2 regions of the Rossellomorea sp. YZS02 genome follow, and region 1 is predicted to be linked to the other one. Evidence: predicted binding sites of a transcription regulator. Region 1 holds the regulator's gene; the other holds the start of a gene.

Region 1 (7,733 bases):
TTATAGGGAAACTCTTCTTGAAAATGAATGTTCTTTCGAAAGGGCATTTGATCGAGGCAGAGAGGGCTGACCTTGTCGGTGAATATATTGGTCATACGGCACAGAAGACACGGGATTTGGTGAAAAAGGCTTTAGGCGGCATTCTATTCATCGATGAGGCTTATTCGCTTGGAAGAGGTGGAGAGAAGGATTTTGGAAAAGAGGCAATTGATACACTTGTGAAGCATATGGAAGATAAGCAGCATGATTTCATCTTGATTCTGGCAGGTTATTCGAGAGAAATGGAGCACTTTCTCACATTGAATCCAGGTCTTCAATCACGATTTCCCCTTGTGTTTCACTTTCCTGACTATTCAGTTGATCAGCTGATGGAAATCGGTAAGAGAATGCTGGATGAGAAGCAATATTTGTTGAGTCATGATGCAGAAAGGAAAATTCGCGAACATTTGAATGTAGCTAAAAATACTCTAACTCCAGTGGCATTTTCCAATGGCAGATATGTTCGAAATATACTTGAAAAATCGATTAGGGCTCAGGCGATGAGACTCTTGCTGGAGAATTGTTTTGATCGGCATGATCTGTTAACCATTCGGAGTAACGATCTCGTATTTACGAAGTCCTCAGAATAAATAAATGATAATCAAAAAACAATGCATTCAAATTTGAATGCATTGTTTTTTTATACATGGGCGCGTAAACTCCGATTCGGAAGCCTCCATTTATATAGATAGGAAAGAACGCGCAAAGCCGTCGTAATGACGAATAAGGAATACAACTCCAACGCAGTATGAACAACGCCAAGTCCTATTGCGGCTCCACAAAGAACGGCCCACACAGCATATATTTCAGATCTCAGAACTAAAGGCTTACGGCCTGCCAGAAGATCACGGATGATTCCCCCGCCACTCCCTGTCAACACGGCAGCAACGATAATCGCGCTGATGGGATGGTTCATCTGAGAGGCATATAATGCCCCTTGTATCGCAAAAGCGGAGAGACCGATGGCATCAAAGAAATTTCCCCATCTTCTCCAATGTTTTAAGAGATTGTTAGGAAATAGGAATACGGCTGTTATAGAAAGAAGGGCAATCTGAAACAGCATTCCTTGTTCCCAAAGTGCAGATACCGGTACACCGATCAGTAAATTCCGAATGGCTCCCCCACCGAAGGCAGTAACAATCCCTAATATATAAACACCGAGGATATCATATTCCTCTTCCATGGCGATGATAGCTCCTGAAATAGCAAAAGCAATGGTACCGATGATACTCAGTACTTCCCACGTCATACACATTCCTCCTCACCCTATTACAATATGCTACATGCCACTATGTAGAATCTTGAAGTGGTGTTATGTCATAATCAAACATACTGATTTTAACACGTATGTGCTTATTTGCAACCATTTTTCATTCCTTTTTACATAGAGTTTACGGGGAGGATTTGATATGATGAGAAATAGAATGAAAAGGAAAGAAAGAAGGATGATCATTGAAGAATGAAGCGATTGAAAAAGTCATACTGGTTGGGTGTCAGCTGGAAGAAGATGACTTGCGTTTTCAATATAGTTTAAGAGAGCTTGAAGATCTAACTGAAACCGCTCAAGGTAAGGTTATCGCTACCATCACACAAAAGCGCGACCGGATACACCCGAGTACATATATAGGAAAAGGAAAAGTGGAAGAACTGATTCTTTTAGAAGAACAGCTTGAACCGGATATCATCATTTTTAATGATGAATTATCTCCCAGTCAGATAAGGAACTTATCGAGTGAGTTAGGTGCGAGGGTAATTGACCGAACCCAGCTGATACTGGATATTTTCGCCGGTAGGGCCCGTTCAAGAGAGGGGAAATTACAAGTAGAACTTGCTCAGCTTCAATACCTGCTTCCGAGATTAATCGGTCAGGGAGCATCCCTTTCAAGATTGGGAGGAGGGATCGGAACGAGGGGACCGGGTGAGACGAAGCTTGAAAGCGACCGACGTCATATTCACCGGAGAATCGATGAAATCAAGAAGCATTTACAAACGATTGTGGATCATAGAGAACGATACCGGGAACGAAGAAAACGTAATAAAGCCTTTCAAATCGCTCTCGTGGGGTATACGAACGCTGGTAAGTCCACATTGTTCAATAGAGTTTCTATGGCAGATTCGTATGAAGAAAATCAATTATTCGCTACATTGGATCCTATGACCAGGAAAATGACGTTACCCTGCGGCTATCACACGTTACTTACAGATACGGTAGGATTTATTCAAGATTTACCGACCTCTTTGATCGCGGCATTCAGGTCCACCCTTGAAGAGGTGAAAGAAGCTGACCTTCTGCTTCATATAGTAGATAGTTCCAATCCTGATTACAGTCAGCATGAAAAGACTGTTCAATCTTTATTGGAGGATTTGAATATGGACGGTTTGCCACAATTAACGGTATATAATAAGAGGGATTCTATGATCCCGGAATTTGTGCCTGCCGGGGAATCGGACTGCATCCTGATCAGTGCCTTAAGCGAAAGAGATCGAGGAAAGCTATTATTAAAAATAGAAGATATCGTGAAAACACATATGGTACCTTATCATGCGTTTATTCCGGCTGATGAAGGAAAACTCCTTTCACAGTTGAAGAGTGAAACCATTTTAAGGAAATTGGAATTCCTGGAAGAACGTACTGTATATGAATTGACCGGATTTCATCTTGAGGACCACCCAGTTGCAGGAAGCATCAAGAAATTTCATAGGTAAAAGGGGAACAAAAATCTTATGTTTGAACATTTAGTAAACGGAACTACATTAAAACCGCTGGTATCCAAAGTAGAGTCTGACATCAAGGAGATACACAAACAAATCGACGAACGTGCTGAAAGTAACCAATTCAACGTTCTAAGATCTTTTCAAAAACACCGGGTGAGTGATTCTCATTTTATCCCGTCAACTGGATACGGATATGACGATGCCGGGAGAGACACGTTGGAAAGTATTTACGCTGATGTATTCGGGGGAGAGGCGGGTCTTGTAAGGCCTCAAATCATTTCCGGTACACATGCGATCTCCATCGCGTTGTTTGGGGTGCTTCGACCTGGTGATGAACTTATTTACATTACAGGGAAGCCTTATGACACACTTGAGGAAATTGTCGGTATACGGGGAGAGGGGACAGGATCTCTCAAGGACTTCCAGATTGGCTATCAAAGTGTCGATTTAGATCAGTCAGGAAAAGTCGATTTTGAAGCGGTATCAAAGACGATATCTACTAAAACGAAAATGGTGGGAATTCAGCGCTCTAAAGGCTATGCTAATCGACCTTCATTTACAATAGAAGAAATAAAGGAAATGATCAACTTCATTAAAGAAATCAACCCTGAAATCGTTGTGTTTGTAGATAACTGCTACGGTGAATTTGTAGAGGAACTCGAGCCTTGTCATGTCGGTGCAGATCTCATAGCCGGTTCCCTCATCAAAAATCCCGGAGGAGGTCTGGCTAAGACAGGAGGCTACATCGTTGGTAAGAATGAATACGTAGAAGCCTGTTCATTCCGGATGACTTCTCCCGGAATCGGTGCGGAAGCGGGAGCATCCCTGTACAGTCTGCAGGAGATGTATCAAGGATTCTTTCTGGCACCGCATGTGGTGGCGCAATCACTGAAGGGTGCTGTCTTCACATCGGCACTTTTAACAGAGATCGGGATGAACACTGATCCTTCACCATTTGCCGTTCGTACAGATTTAATCCAGTCGGTGCAATTCGATGATCGAGATAAAATGATTGCATTTTGTCAAGCTATTCAGTTTGCCTCTCCAATCAATTCACATTTCACTCCATATCCAAACTATATGCCTGGTTATGAGGACGACGTCATTATGGCGGCGGGAACGTTTATTCAAGGATCGAGCATTGAATTATCAGCTGATGGACCGATTAGACCTCCATATGTTGCCTATGTTCAAGGTGGATTGACTTATTCACATGTCAAAATCGCTGTTTGCTCGGCAATAGACAAGTTAATCCAAAAAGGTTTAATCACCATTTGAAAAGGATAATAAAGAAGTAATTGGATAGTCTAAAGTCGACTATCCTTTTCTAATGATTACTTATGTAAGAAAAGCTAACATTTGATTGACAGAACTCCTGACATTACATATAATATACTCAAGAAGGAAAACAAAAGGAGGAATCAAGATGAGCGGTAATGAAATTCGTCGAACGATGGCATTATTTCCTATTAGTATTGTCATGCAGCTCACGGACTTAACGGCTCGTCAGATTCGATACTATGAAGAGCACCAGCTGATAAACCCTGCACGAACTGAAGGGAATCGCCGGCTCTTTTCCTTGAATGACATTGATAAGTTATTAGAAGTAAAGGATCTGTTAGATCAAGGTATCAACATGGCCGGAATTAAAAAGATTTTTTCTGTGTCCAGTCATAATGAAAACAAAGTAGTATCTGACGTAAGTAATGAAAAGGAAGAAAAGGCACGACAGGATCTATCTGACGATGAGCTGCGTAAATTGCTTCGAAATGAATTAATGCATTCCGGTCGATTCAATCGATCATCCCTTCGTCAAGGTGATATGTCACGCTTTTTTCATTAAATAAACCTTTAATAAACTTGAGGAGGAATTACGTAAATGGCAAAGTATACTAGAGATGATGTGTTAAGATTAGCGAATGAAGAAGGAGTAAAGTTCATTCGACTACAATTCACTGACATTTTAGGGACGATAAAGAACGTAGAAATCCCTTTAAGTCAGCTTGAAAAAGCATTGGATAACAAGATGATGTTTGATGGTTCTTCAATCGAAGGATTCGTTCGTATTGAAGAATCGGATATGTATCTTTTCCCTGATTTGGATACATGGTTGGTTTTCCCATGGACAGCTGAAAAAGGAAAAGTGGCCCGATTGATCTGTGATATTTACAATCCGGATGGCACTCCATTCGAGGGTGATCCTCGTAACAACCTAAAACGTATCTTAGGTGAAATGGAAGAGCTAGGGTTTACTGACTTCAATCTTGGACCTGAGCCGGAATTCTTCCTCTTTAAATTAGATGTTAATGGTGAACCTACATTAGAATTAAACGATAATGGTGGTTATTTCGATTTAGCTCCTACCGATCTAGGGGAAAACTGCCGTCGTGATATCGCTTTAGAATTAGAAGAGATGGGCTTTGAAATCGAAGCATCTCACCATGAAGTAGCACCTGGTCAGCATGAAATTGACTTCAAGTATGCAAATGCCTTAAAGGCTTGTGACGATATTCAAACATTTAAATTAGTGGTTAAAACGATTGCACGTAAACATGGTTTACACGCAACCTTCATGCCAAAACCATTATTTGGAGTGAACGGTTCAGGAATGCACTGTAATATGTCACTATTCAAAAACGGTGTCAACTCTTTCTTTGATGAAAAAGGTGATTTGCAACTAAGTGATACTGCCCGCCAATTCCTGGCTGGTATCATTAAGCATGCTACTGCTTTTACGGCAATTACAAATCCAACTGTCAACTCATACAAGCGTCTAGTTCCAGGATACGAAGCACCTTGTTATGTTGCATGGTCTGCACGTAACCGAAGCCCTTTAATCCGTATTCCGGCTTCTCGTGGATTAAGTACACGTGTTGAAGTGCGCAGTGTCGATCCTGCGGCAAACCCTTACCTGGCAATGGCTGTATTACTGGCAGCAGGATTAGATGGCGTGAAGAACAATCTGCCAGCTCCTAAGCCGATTGACCGCAACATCTATGTTATGGACAAAAAAGAGCGTGAAGAAGCAGGTATCGTAGATCTACCGGCAACATTGCATGCTGCTCTTGAAACTCTTAAAACAAATGAAGTAATCGTTAAATCTCTTGGAGAACACATCTTCGAACACTTCGTGGAAGCGAAAGAAATCGAATGGGATATGTTCCGTACACAAGTACATCCTTGGGAGCGCGAGCAATATATCCAAATGTATTAATAACAAGAACCCCCGACACTTTAGGTGTCGGGGGTTTTATCTTTCCGGAAACAGACTGTTCGTAGATTAAGTTCTTAAAGTGAAGATAGATCGAAAAATCCGGGAATGGAGCACTGATCAGCTCCATTCCCGGATTTATTAATGGTTATTATTGATCGTAAAGCTTTAGGCATGATGCATGCGGGATATGACTGTTAATGTACTTGACGATACACACCAACCACTTTGCCTAAAATGGAAACGTTTCGGAGTATGATCGGTTCCATAGTTGAGTTTTCAGGTTGAAGCCGGACGTAATCACGCTCTTTAAAGAAACGTTTAACTGTTGCCTCGTCTTCATCCGTCATGGCTACGACAATATCCCCGTTATTCGCTGTTTGTTGTTGGCGTACAATGACAAAATCCCCGTCGAGGATCCCGGCTTCAATCATACTGTCCCCCATGATTTCCAACATGAAAACCTGTTCATCCGAAGGTGCCATCCGTTCGGGTAGGGGGAAGAATTCTTCCACATTTTCCACTGCTGTGATGGGTTGACCTGCGGTGACCTTCCCGATTAGTGGAACATTCACTACTCTTTGTCGAGGTATCGTATCCTCATCTAAGTCCAGAATTTCAATAGCCCTTGGTTTAGTGGGATCGCGCCGAATCAGACCTTTACTTTCAAGCCTGGCCAAATGTCCGTGTACGGTGGAACTAGAAGCAAGACCGACGGCTTCGCCGATTTCACGTACGGAAGGCGGATAGCCTTTTTCTCTAACTGATATTTTAATATATTCGAGTATGTCTTGCTGTCTTTTAGACAATTTTGTCATGTTCACGCACCTCTATTATAGATCTTATGTTCCCATTATAGCATGTCTCTTCCATTGATACAAACATAAGTTCGAATTTTCATTGACACCAAACGGATGTTCGTATTACAATGATCATATCGAAACAGAACAAACATTCGTATAGGGGGTAATTTTATGTTAACACATATCTGGTCTCGATTCTCATACATAATCATATTTATTGCTTTAGTTCTTTTATCAGCTGCCTATTTAGTCATCAACACAGCCAATCAGCCTTCATATCAAAGTATCACCGTCAAGGATGGAGACACTCTTTGGACTATTGCCAAACAGTATAATGAAGAATATTCTATGACAGTGGAAGAATTTATCGCCTGGGTGGGAGAGGAAAATGAATTAACCTCGTTTTCCATTAAGCCGGGTGATTCACTTGTACTACCAATAGAAAACCCAACCATATCAACACAATCAGACTACGAACTGGTAATGAATGAAGAATAGAGGGATAGAAGATGAAAGCTGTAATATACTGCAGGGTAAGTACAAAGAAAGATTCACAGGAGACATCCCTGGAGCGGCAGGAAATAGAGCTGATAAAATTAGCACAGGAGTATCATTCTGATATAGTGGCAGTAATTAAAGACCAAGCCAGCGGATTTGAATTGGATCGTCCAGGTGTATTAGAACTATTGGACAGGGTGAAAGACGATAGCATTGAAGCTGTCTTCATTCAAGATGAGACGAGGATCGGCAGGGGAAATGCAAAAATAGCCCTTATTCACTGCTTGTTAAAAGAGGGTGTAAAGATCATCAGCCATACCCATAATGGGGAACTTCACTTGTCCGAATCTGATTCTATGGTCATTAACATTGTCAGTATGGTAGAAGAATATCAAAGGAAACTTCATAATTTAAAAATCAAAAGAGGTATGAAAAGGGCTGTGGAAAATGGTTTTCAACCACATAAA
Region 2 (7,733 bases), on a different contig from region 1:
TCAACAAATAACAGCTTTTTAATGACTTTAATGTCCACTTTATATTCATCGCAGAGTAATTCAAGGTCAGATATTTGATCACTGTTAAATAAAGGACGATCATCAATTTCCCACTCTAGGTCATGACCAATGGCAGATTTAAAGATTTGAGGAACATGATCTTCCCAATCCCCATTTTTATACCAGATCTTACGAATGGCTTTTAATTCTTCTTCTTTAATAAGTTCGTAGTTAGGATCTTCTGGATGCTGTAATTGTTTTTGTGTTTTTAACAGTCTTTCTAGTATTTCTCTTCTAGCTTTCATTGTAAAAGGTCCAAGCCCAAGTTGGGCATACTTTTCTTCATTAGAGTCTTCATCAATATAGGTCACAAGAATATTATGTCCTTGCTCTGTACTTAGGTCGATATCATGTTCTGATAGATACGTTTTTAAGTTATCTCTTTCTACAATGATATAGTTCTCATCATTGATTTCAACGAATTCTTTCGGTCTACTACCTTTTTTAGGAATGTGATGATATTCTTTCCCATCAATCACCTCCACATGAATATCGCGAAAATAGATTTGACCATGTTTTCGATATTTCATTCTCATCGTACGATCATCTCTAATAGAAGATAACCAGTTTCTAAAGTTTAATAACGGCTTCATCCAGTCATGCCCAGTTTGAATAAATCCAGAAAGTGCTTTATCTTCATTTACCACTGTACATACCCAGCAACCAAAGCGACTATTACCACAAGAACCTGCTGTATCTTTAACCGTCTTATCTACGACTAATGGACATTCTCCACTGCTTGAGTCTTGATAAAGTCTATGTAGCTCATAGTTGTCGTCTCCCCATGGAGAAGGGTTATTCAATAGGTAATCCCACACATCATCTAAATCAAATGCTTTAATTGGTGCGTATACATATGCATTCGATAAAGTTGAGTGACGCATCAGAACTTTTCCCTCAACAGTATGGGAACGAATGACATTGGCTCTTGTAGCACTTTCGTCTTCTCGTACGCCTAACACCATGATGACTTCACCAAAAGAGTTTACTTTATCTGTAATAAATTGATTGGCCGGATCAATTTTTAATCGATCCGTACACCAACGAAATTGCTGGTTCGGAGATGGATAACCTTTTCCAATAATGTTATACCAGAAAGATTGCTCCGCAACTGGTTTTACTTTGTGTGTTTCAATTGGTAAACCTAAGTCTAATGCTTTTTCCTGCACTTTCCGTAATGTCTGATTAATCGATTGAATAATCAGAGGTGTCTCTACAAGAGTATCTGACGAGATCACATATATTTTTTTGTGAAGCTTCTCTGGTGGTAATTCTTTTAATGCTTCAAATACAAGTTGTACGACTACTGTTGAGTCTTTTCCTCCGCTATATCCAACTACCCATGGTCTGTCATCGGATAGGTATACGTCAATAATTTGTTCTTTTGCTTTATCTATGACTGTTTTTTCTTCAGTTAAGAGACTTGAAATAATTCCCTCGCTCATTTTAATGATCCCCTTGCTTAAATTTATTCTCTATGTTCATCTCGTGTTCAAGAAGTGGCAATCCTAGTAAGGTCTTAATTTTATTTGTAGTTAGTTGGATGGTATGGTTGTTCTTTTGGATTCTGCCATTCTGGTTAAACGCTCTTCCTAACCAAAACTCTGTGTTTGCACGATTCCAGTCTATTGAAGACAACTTTTGTAAATGTTTTTTCCAATCTTCGGTATGGAACTCCCTTAGATATTTACCTAACACTCCAATAGCTTCAATGAAAACTCCGTGACCAACGATAAAGTTTGCTCTTAAATCTCTAGGAGAAAGCTTTTTGTTTAAAACATCGTTCCATTCAACAATACTTTCTGTGAGGGTTTGCCAGAATTCGAACAAGAATTGTTTATCATCATCAGAAATAGAATCGCCTTTCGTTTTTCCTAGAAGCTTAAGATTTGTATTAAAAACATGATTTAGAGCTAAAATCTTAGGTGAATTCTTAGAAAGAGATACTCTTTCTCGGTCTGTATATCGTTTCAACAATGGAATTTCTTTAACAATTTCTTTTGTCACGAGTGCCAGTTTATCACGGTGATCATACAAAATACCAATAGAAGAAGTCGTATTTACAGCATGGCGATTTAGGTCGGAGAAGATTTGTTGTGATTTTGTTAATCCCTCATCATGAAAGAACACAACGGAAATGGTCTCAGACCCTATTTCAGGTGATATTTTTAATGCTTCTTCTATAGCGGCACGCCGATGCTGTCCATCATTGATTAAAAAGCGCGCATCTAAAGCAACTCGTAATTGGCCAAGATCTTTTGAAGAAGGGTCCTGTCCAAAAGGAACAAATTCCAACTCTCCATCAATAGAGGCTGTTAAAGAAGAAAATACATAATCACGATTATTTTCTACAATATAATTTGTAATCTCAGGAATTCTGGTTTTATTAAGAATCCTTTGAGCCCTATGTTCTGGTGGGATCTCGTCCTCATCAAATAAGAAAATCTTAGGGATAATTCTTAATGGACACATTGCTACATAATATTCCTTATCTGCCTGAATCCCCTTAATTGCAGGGAAAGTATAACTAAATGCCGCATCCATGTGTACAACCTCCATTTTACGTACGTAATTTTATGATATTATTATATACCTTTATTAAGTGATCTTCAATTAAATACGAACCTTTATTCGTATATTTAATAAAACATTTTCTGGAAAGTAAGGTGGGATATCAATTTTTTGTCAGTTGTATGTTAAAATTGTTACAAAAGAGACACTTCGGAGATGATGAGAAATGAGTACAGATGAACAATTTTTCCTGAGTTTTATAGATGAGATCAATCCTGTTGCAGCTCAAAATGCAAAGAAAATGGAAGAACTTCTTTTTGAAGATGCCAGTAGCTCCATTGTAAAAGGTAGATTATTTGCAGAAGCGGTATTAAACGAGGTTTTTAAGATTGAAGAGATTGAAGCTCCTTATGTAAATTCGCTTTATGATAAAATTTCATATTTAACTCGTGGAGGATACATCGAGAGGGAAGTTCAACAATCGTTTGATACGATTCGGTTATCAGGTAATAAAGCCGCTCATGATGGTGGATTTAACGATATAACAGTAGCTTTCAAATTACATAAAGAAATGTACAATATTGCGGTTTGGTTTGTTGAGGTATATTCAGTAAAACAAATCAAAATACCACTATATGAAACTCCTAAACCTCCAAAAAAGGAAGCAAATATTGAAGATCTTGTTCAGAAAAAAATCATGCAATTATTAGGTTCTAATGGATTTCCAAAATTAGTGCCAGGAGAAGAACAAGAAGAAAAGCAGCCTACTACTCCTTTTAGTGTAAAGGAAAATAGTTTGTTTGATGAGAAGATTGGAGAAGGAGAGAGCTATCTATTAAGAAAGCTAAAACGGCTACAGGACTCCTCACAGGAAGCGATTGAGAACGCAAATCAATTCAGTCGTTTTAAGAATTATATGCATGTGGATCGGAAGATTCAGTTAGATTTTGAACATATTTTAGAAGGGAGAAATGGCCTATCAAACGGGAACTTAATTTTGTTATGTGGAAGTGTGGGGGATGGTAAGTCTCACTTACTAGCATATCTTAAGGAAAATAAACCTCACCTTATTGATGCATATACCATTTATAATGATGCAACTGAAAGCTTTTCTCCAGGGAAAAATGCGATGGAAACACTGGAAGAAGTTTTGAAGAGCTTCTCTGATCAATATATAGAGGATACCAGTGAGAAAGTAATACTAGCCATTAACATGGGGGTTCTTCACAACTTTATCCATACTAAGCATAACGAATACTCTTATCAAAAGCTAAGAGATTTGGTAGAGGAGAGTGAATTGTTCTCACCAAATATTACTACACATTACTCCAGTGGTAATTTCGATTTGCTAAGCTTTGGTGACTACCATCCATATGAATTAACAAAAGATGGTCCAACTTCGAGCTTTTATTTTACTTTAATGGAAAAAATCTTCTCTAATCATGAAGAAAACCCCTTTTACAGAGCTCTTGTAGAAGATGAGAAGAGAGAATTTAATACTATGGCACACGAGAATTACAGAATGTTGCAGAATGAATTTGTACAGAAACAAATTGTAAATCTCTTAATCGAAGCCATTGTAAAATACAAATTAGTTATCTCAGCACGGGCATTTTTAAATTTCATTGCAGATATCATTATTCCAGATGATGTTCGCACAACAGCCATTATGTCTGAATTTGAGGTGCTTAAAAATGCTGTTCCTACTCTACTTTTTAATAGGAAAGAGAGATCTGTCATTCTGAAAGCATTAAGTTATGGAGACCCGATTCATAAGAGGTCTATTTATATAGATCAAATTGTCATTGATCTTAACACCCTAAGCGATTGGGGGAATTTAATTGAAGACAATATAGTTTCTGAAACAGCAGCAAAATGGTTAAAACCACTGGCTCAGGAAACAAACCTAACTAACTATTCCTTTGATTTGTTTTTCAAGACATTTATTCGAATCGCATCACTAACAAATAAGCAATTTGCGGCTAAATTGACGGATCCAATGTACACTTCTTTTATGAAATATCTTTATTATTTTAATGTAGGAGAAAAAGCACAGATTATCAATTTTTATGGGGAAATAAAATCGGCCATTTTCAATTGGAAAGGGTCGCCCAAGAGAGAGTATATCTATCTTAATAAGCCAGATGAGAAGTTCAGAATTGCTCAAAAGCTTGTACTGAGACCTACTGTTACTCATATTAAGCAAAGTACAGAGGATGTTCTATACTCTTTTAAATCTTCTATCTTAATGGGTTACCATAAGGGTGATCATGAGACAAAAGAATTTTTAGATATAGACTTTCCCTTATATGAATTAATGATGAAAGTGGAAGATGGGTATCGCCCAAATAAAAAAGATATAGAAGACGCAATCAAGTTTGTAGAGTTTATAGAGAAATTAATGGTCTTTGGAGAGAAAAGAAATGAGCTACTAATTCATTACCCAAATGACAAGAAATTCTACAAAATTAAGAAAGATGATTTTGAGCGTTTCGTCTTTGAAAGGGAGAAATAAGAGATGAGTCATCTTTATATTGAACATTTAAATAAACATTTAATCAAAAAAAACAAGCATGATGTAGGAGAAGTCCTTGATGTTTTGCCCTTCTTAACTAAGAGGACGGGGGCCATTAAGGGGAATTTTAATCAGGTTCTCGGTGAGTTTGTTCGCTTTAACTCATCTTTGGAATTAGACTCCCATGCGTATTCTGAAATTGAAACGTTTACGACCGATGAACAAAACAAATATAGTGAGCATATTGCAAGTAAAGTAGAATTTCTAGATGATAGCGATGCTCCTTATGATTTCGTTCGCTTTTTAAATCAACATCTGTCTAATGAAGATGAGATTAAACCTATTCACCCATATTTATTTAATTACATCCCTAATGAACGGTTTGAAGGGGAATTTAAGAAATATGCACAATTCTTGAGTGAGACACTTGCATTAGAAAATAATGAGATCAAAGAAATCTTTATGAATAAAAAATCAGAAGACATTTTGACTGAGTTAGTACTAAGTCAATTGGATGGTCTTAAAGAAGCAAAAGGGAAAAGAAGACAATATCAACAGCTAATTGCCCCTTTAGTGAAGTGTTACCAAGAAGATTTAATCTTTCTCAGTAAGCATAAGGATTATTTCTTAGCATCGTTTCCTTTGTTGACTCATTTCTATACATTAATGTATGCAATGCAACTATTGTTTAAGTTTGAGCAATTCACTAATGCAAATTTTGATGAAGTCACTCCTTTATACTTTGCATTAGAGTGGGAAGCAATTAGTAAACGGAGAAGTGCAGCAGACGAAATATTAGGATATAAGTTTATTAAAGAAAATGCCAAGAAATTGTTCCCGCATATCCACACGATTTCTCATTTAAGTCACAATGTTTTTCAGGAAGACAAGGAAGATCGTTTGAATTTTATTCCTTACAGTACTCTATACGAAAGAATAAAAAATAAAGGTGTGAGTTTTGAACAGGAATTTCTACTCGAACTAAAGGAATGGATCAATTTATATAAAAAGCTACCGTTTACAAACATAACCATTGAAGATAACTCAGAAACCCTGCCAGAAGCATTTAAGGTGTTATTTGCGTGTCTCCAAAAGGGAACGAGTAGTAGTGTAGCTGATAAATTCGGTAAGAATATTGAAGACCTTGCTTCCGACCAGTTCGTTAAGAGTAGGGGAAGTATAGGAAATGTATTAAATATCAAACATGAATTCTTGCTATTGATTACAGCTGTATCTGTCAAAGACAAAAGAATACCTTTAAATGAACTATTCCATGAATTTGAAAAGAGAGGAATAGCACTGGATCGTTATTCTAAAAAAGAAGTGATGAACCTATTCGATAACTTGAATATTATCGATAAAAAAAGTGATAGTGGTGATGCTCAGTATGTCAAACCAATTTTATAATTACATCGTTTCTACGTTAATTGATTACTTTAAAACAACCGTTGTTAAACCCGGAAATAGATATTACCTACAATTAGATAATCAAAAGGAACTAAGTCATTTAATAAGTTCTTTGAGAGAGATTACTAATATCCAAACTTTCTCGTACCAGCATAATCAAGGAGACAAATATGAAACTTTCTCTATACCATTTAATGGTGTGAAATTGGTTATTGCCCATACCTCTAAAAATGTTTCCCCTGATTTTTTAGTTACATTAAGAAATCTAGTTGGTGAGCAAAAGGGAGGGTGGAACCAAACCGCGCTTCTTAGTGTAGTAACTGAGCAACTGGACTCTATCCAGGGAGGAAGTAGTGATCTTCAAAAAGAGGGGATGCCTCTTCATATTAATTCCATCTTCTCTAATCTAAAAATTAAAATAGAGAATAGCGGACTTGAAAAGGTTGATCAGATTATTTTACAAGACAATTTAGATAACCTCATTAAAGAACAGTCATTTCAGCAAATTACTCTCTTCGACTTTGAAGACATTTTTAATACATTAGAGAGAGGCTCTATTGAAGACCAAGAATATCATAAGTTTGGCATATTCAAAGATGACGATTTAGCAACCTTTAAAGGGAAAGATCAGAAAAATAGGCTAAATGAAAATCGTGAACTTTTTGATTTTGTCAGAAGGTATCATGATCTAGGTTTAGGGGATGAAGAGTTAGAGAAAAGGTTTTCTCCAAAAGGAGTTAAAGAATTAAAGGACTCTGAATGGATAAATCTATCCTATTCACAAGTTCATAAAGCTCATGAGGACTATAAAAGAAGTATTGGAACGAAAAAAGTCGATTTACAAACAATTAAAGTAAATGAAAAGCTGAATATATGGAATAAACCCCATAAAGAATCGTCTGCAGGAAAGAGAAAAAGACACTTAATAATTTTTAACCCTGACCAACTGCCTGAAATTAAGGTGCAGGCAAATTTTCAGTTTGCGGGTGATATAAAGAGTCTATCAAACGAGTATCTTACCGTTCAAAATCAATTCAAATCTTCTTGTTCTGCTGACGTAAAAAAGAACAATATTGAAGTAAGCATTAGAGTTGAAAAAAATAATGTAACCTTTACAAGGTTCACTTACAAACATGATAAAAAAGCTGGATTAGGTGCTGATTTCCTAATAGCTGTAGTGCCTTTAGAGCCTATCAATTTAGATAAGTTTAAATCCAATTATACGATAGACCCTATTCAA

Evidence for each region. Region 1 encodes LexA, which represses DNA repair genes until DNA is damaged. Its sites were predicted from a motif close to CGAACATATGTTCG; they were not measured.
Region 2: the regulator LexA is predicted to act here: its motif matches at 2,681-2,694, upstream of dndB (DNA sulfur modification protein DndB).

What each region holds. Positions count from the first base shown of each region.
Region 1 is NZ_JAXBLY010000009.1:151,003-158,735, forward strand. It holds gene spoVK (stage V sporulation protein K) at 1-629, shown strand, start outside; gene SLH55_RS11090 (trimeric intracellular cation channel family protein) at 680-1,288, opposite strand; gene hflX (GTPase HflX) at 1,492-2,745, shown strand; gene SLH55_RS11100 (methionine gamma-lyase family protein) at 2,764-4,032, shown strand; gene SLH55_RS11105 (MerR family transcriptional regulator) at 4,181-4,597, shown strand; gene glnA (type I glutamate--ammonia ligase) at 4,634-5,968, shown strand; gene lexA (transcriptional repressor LexA) at 6,163-6,783, opposite strand; gene SLH55_RS11120 (LysM peptidoglycan-binding domain-containing protein) at 6,940-7,266, shown strand; gene SLH55_RS11125 (recombinase family protein) at 7,278-7,733, shown strand, end outside.
Region 2 is NZ_JAXBLY010000013.1:4,186-11,918, reverse strand. It holds gene dndC (DNA phosphorothioation system sulfurtransferase DndC) at 1-1,505, opposite strand, end outside; gene dndB (DNA sulfur modification protein DndB) at 1,507-2,604, opposite strand; gene dptF (DNA phosphorothioation-dependent restriction protein DptF) at 2,798-5,086, shown strand; gene dptG (DNA phosphorothioation-dependent restriction protein DptG) at 5,090-6,493, shown strand; gene dptH (DNA phosphorothioation-dependent restriction protein DptH) at 6,474-7,733, shown strand, end outside.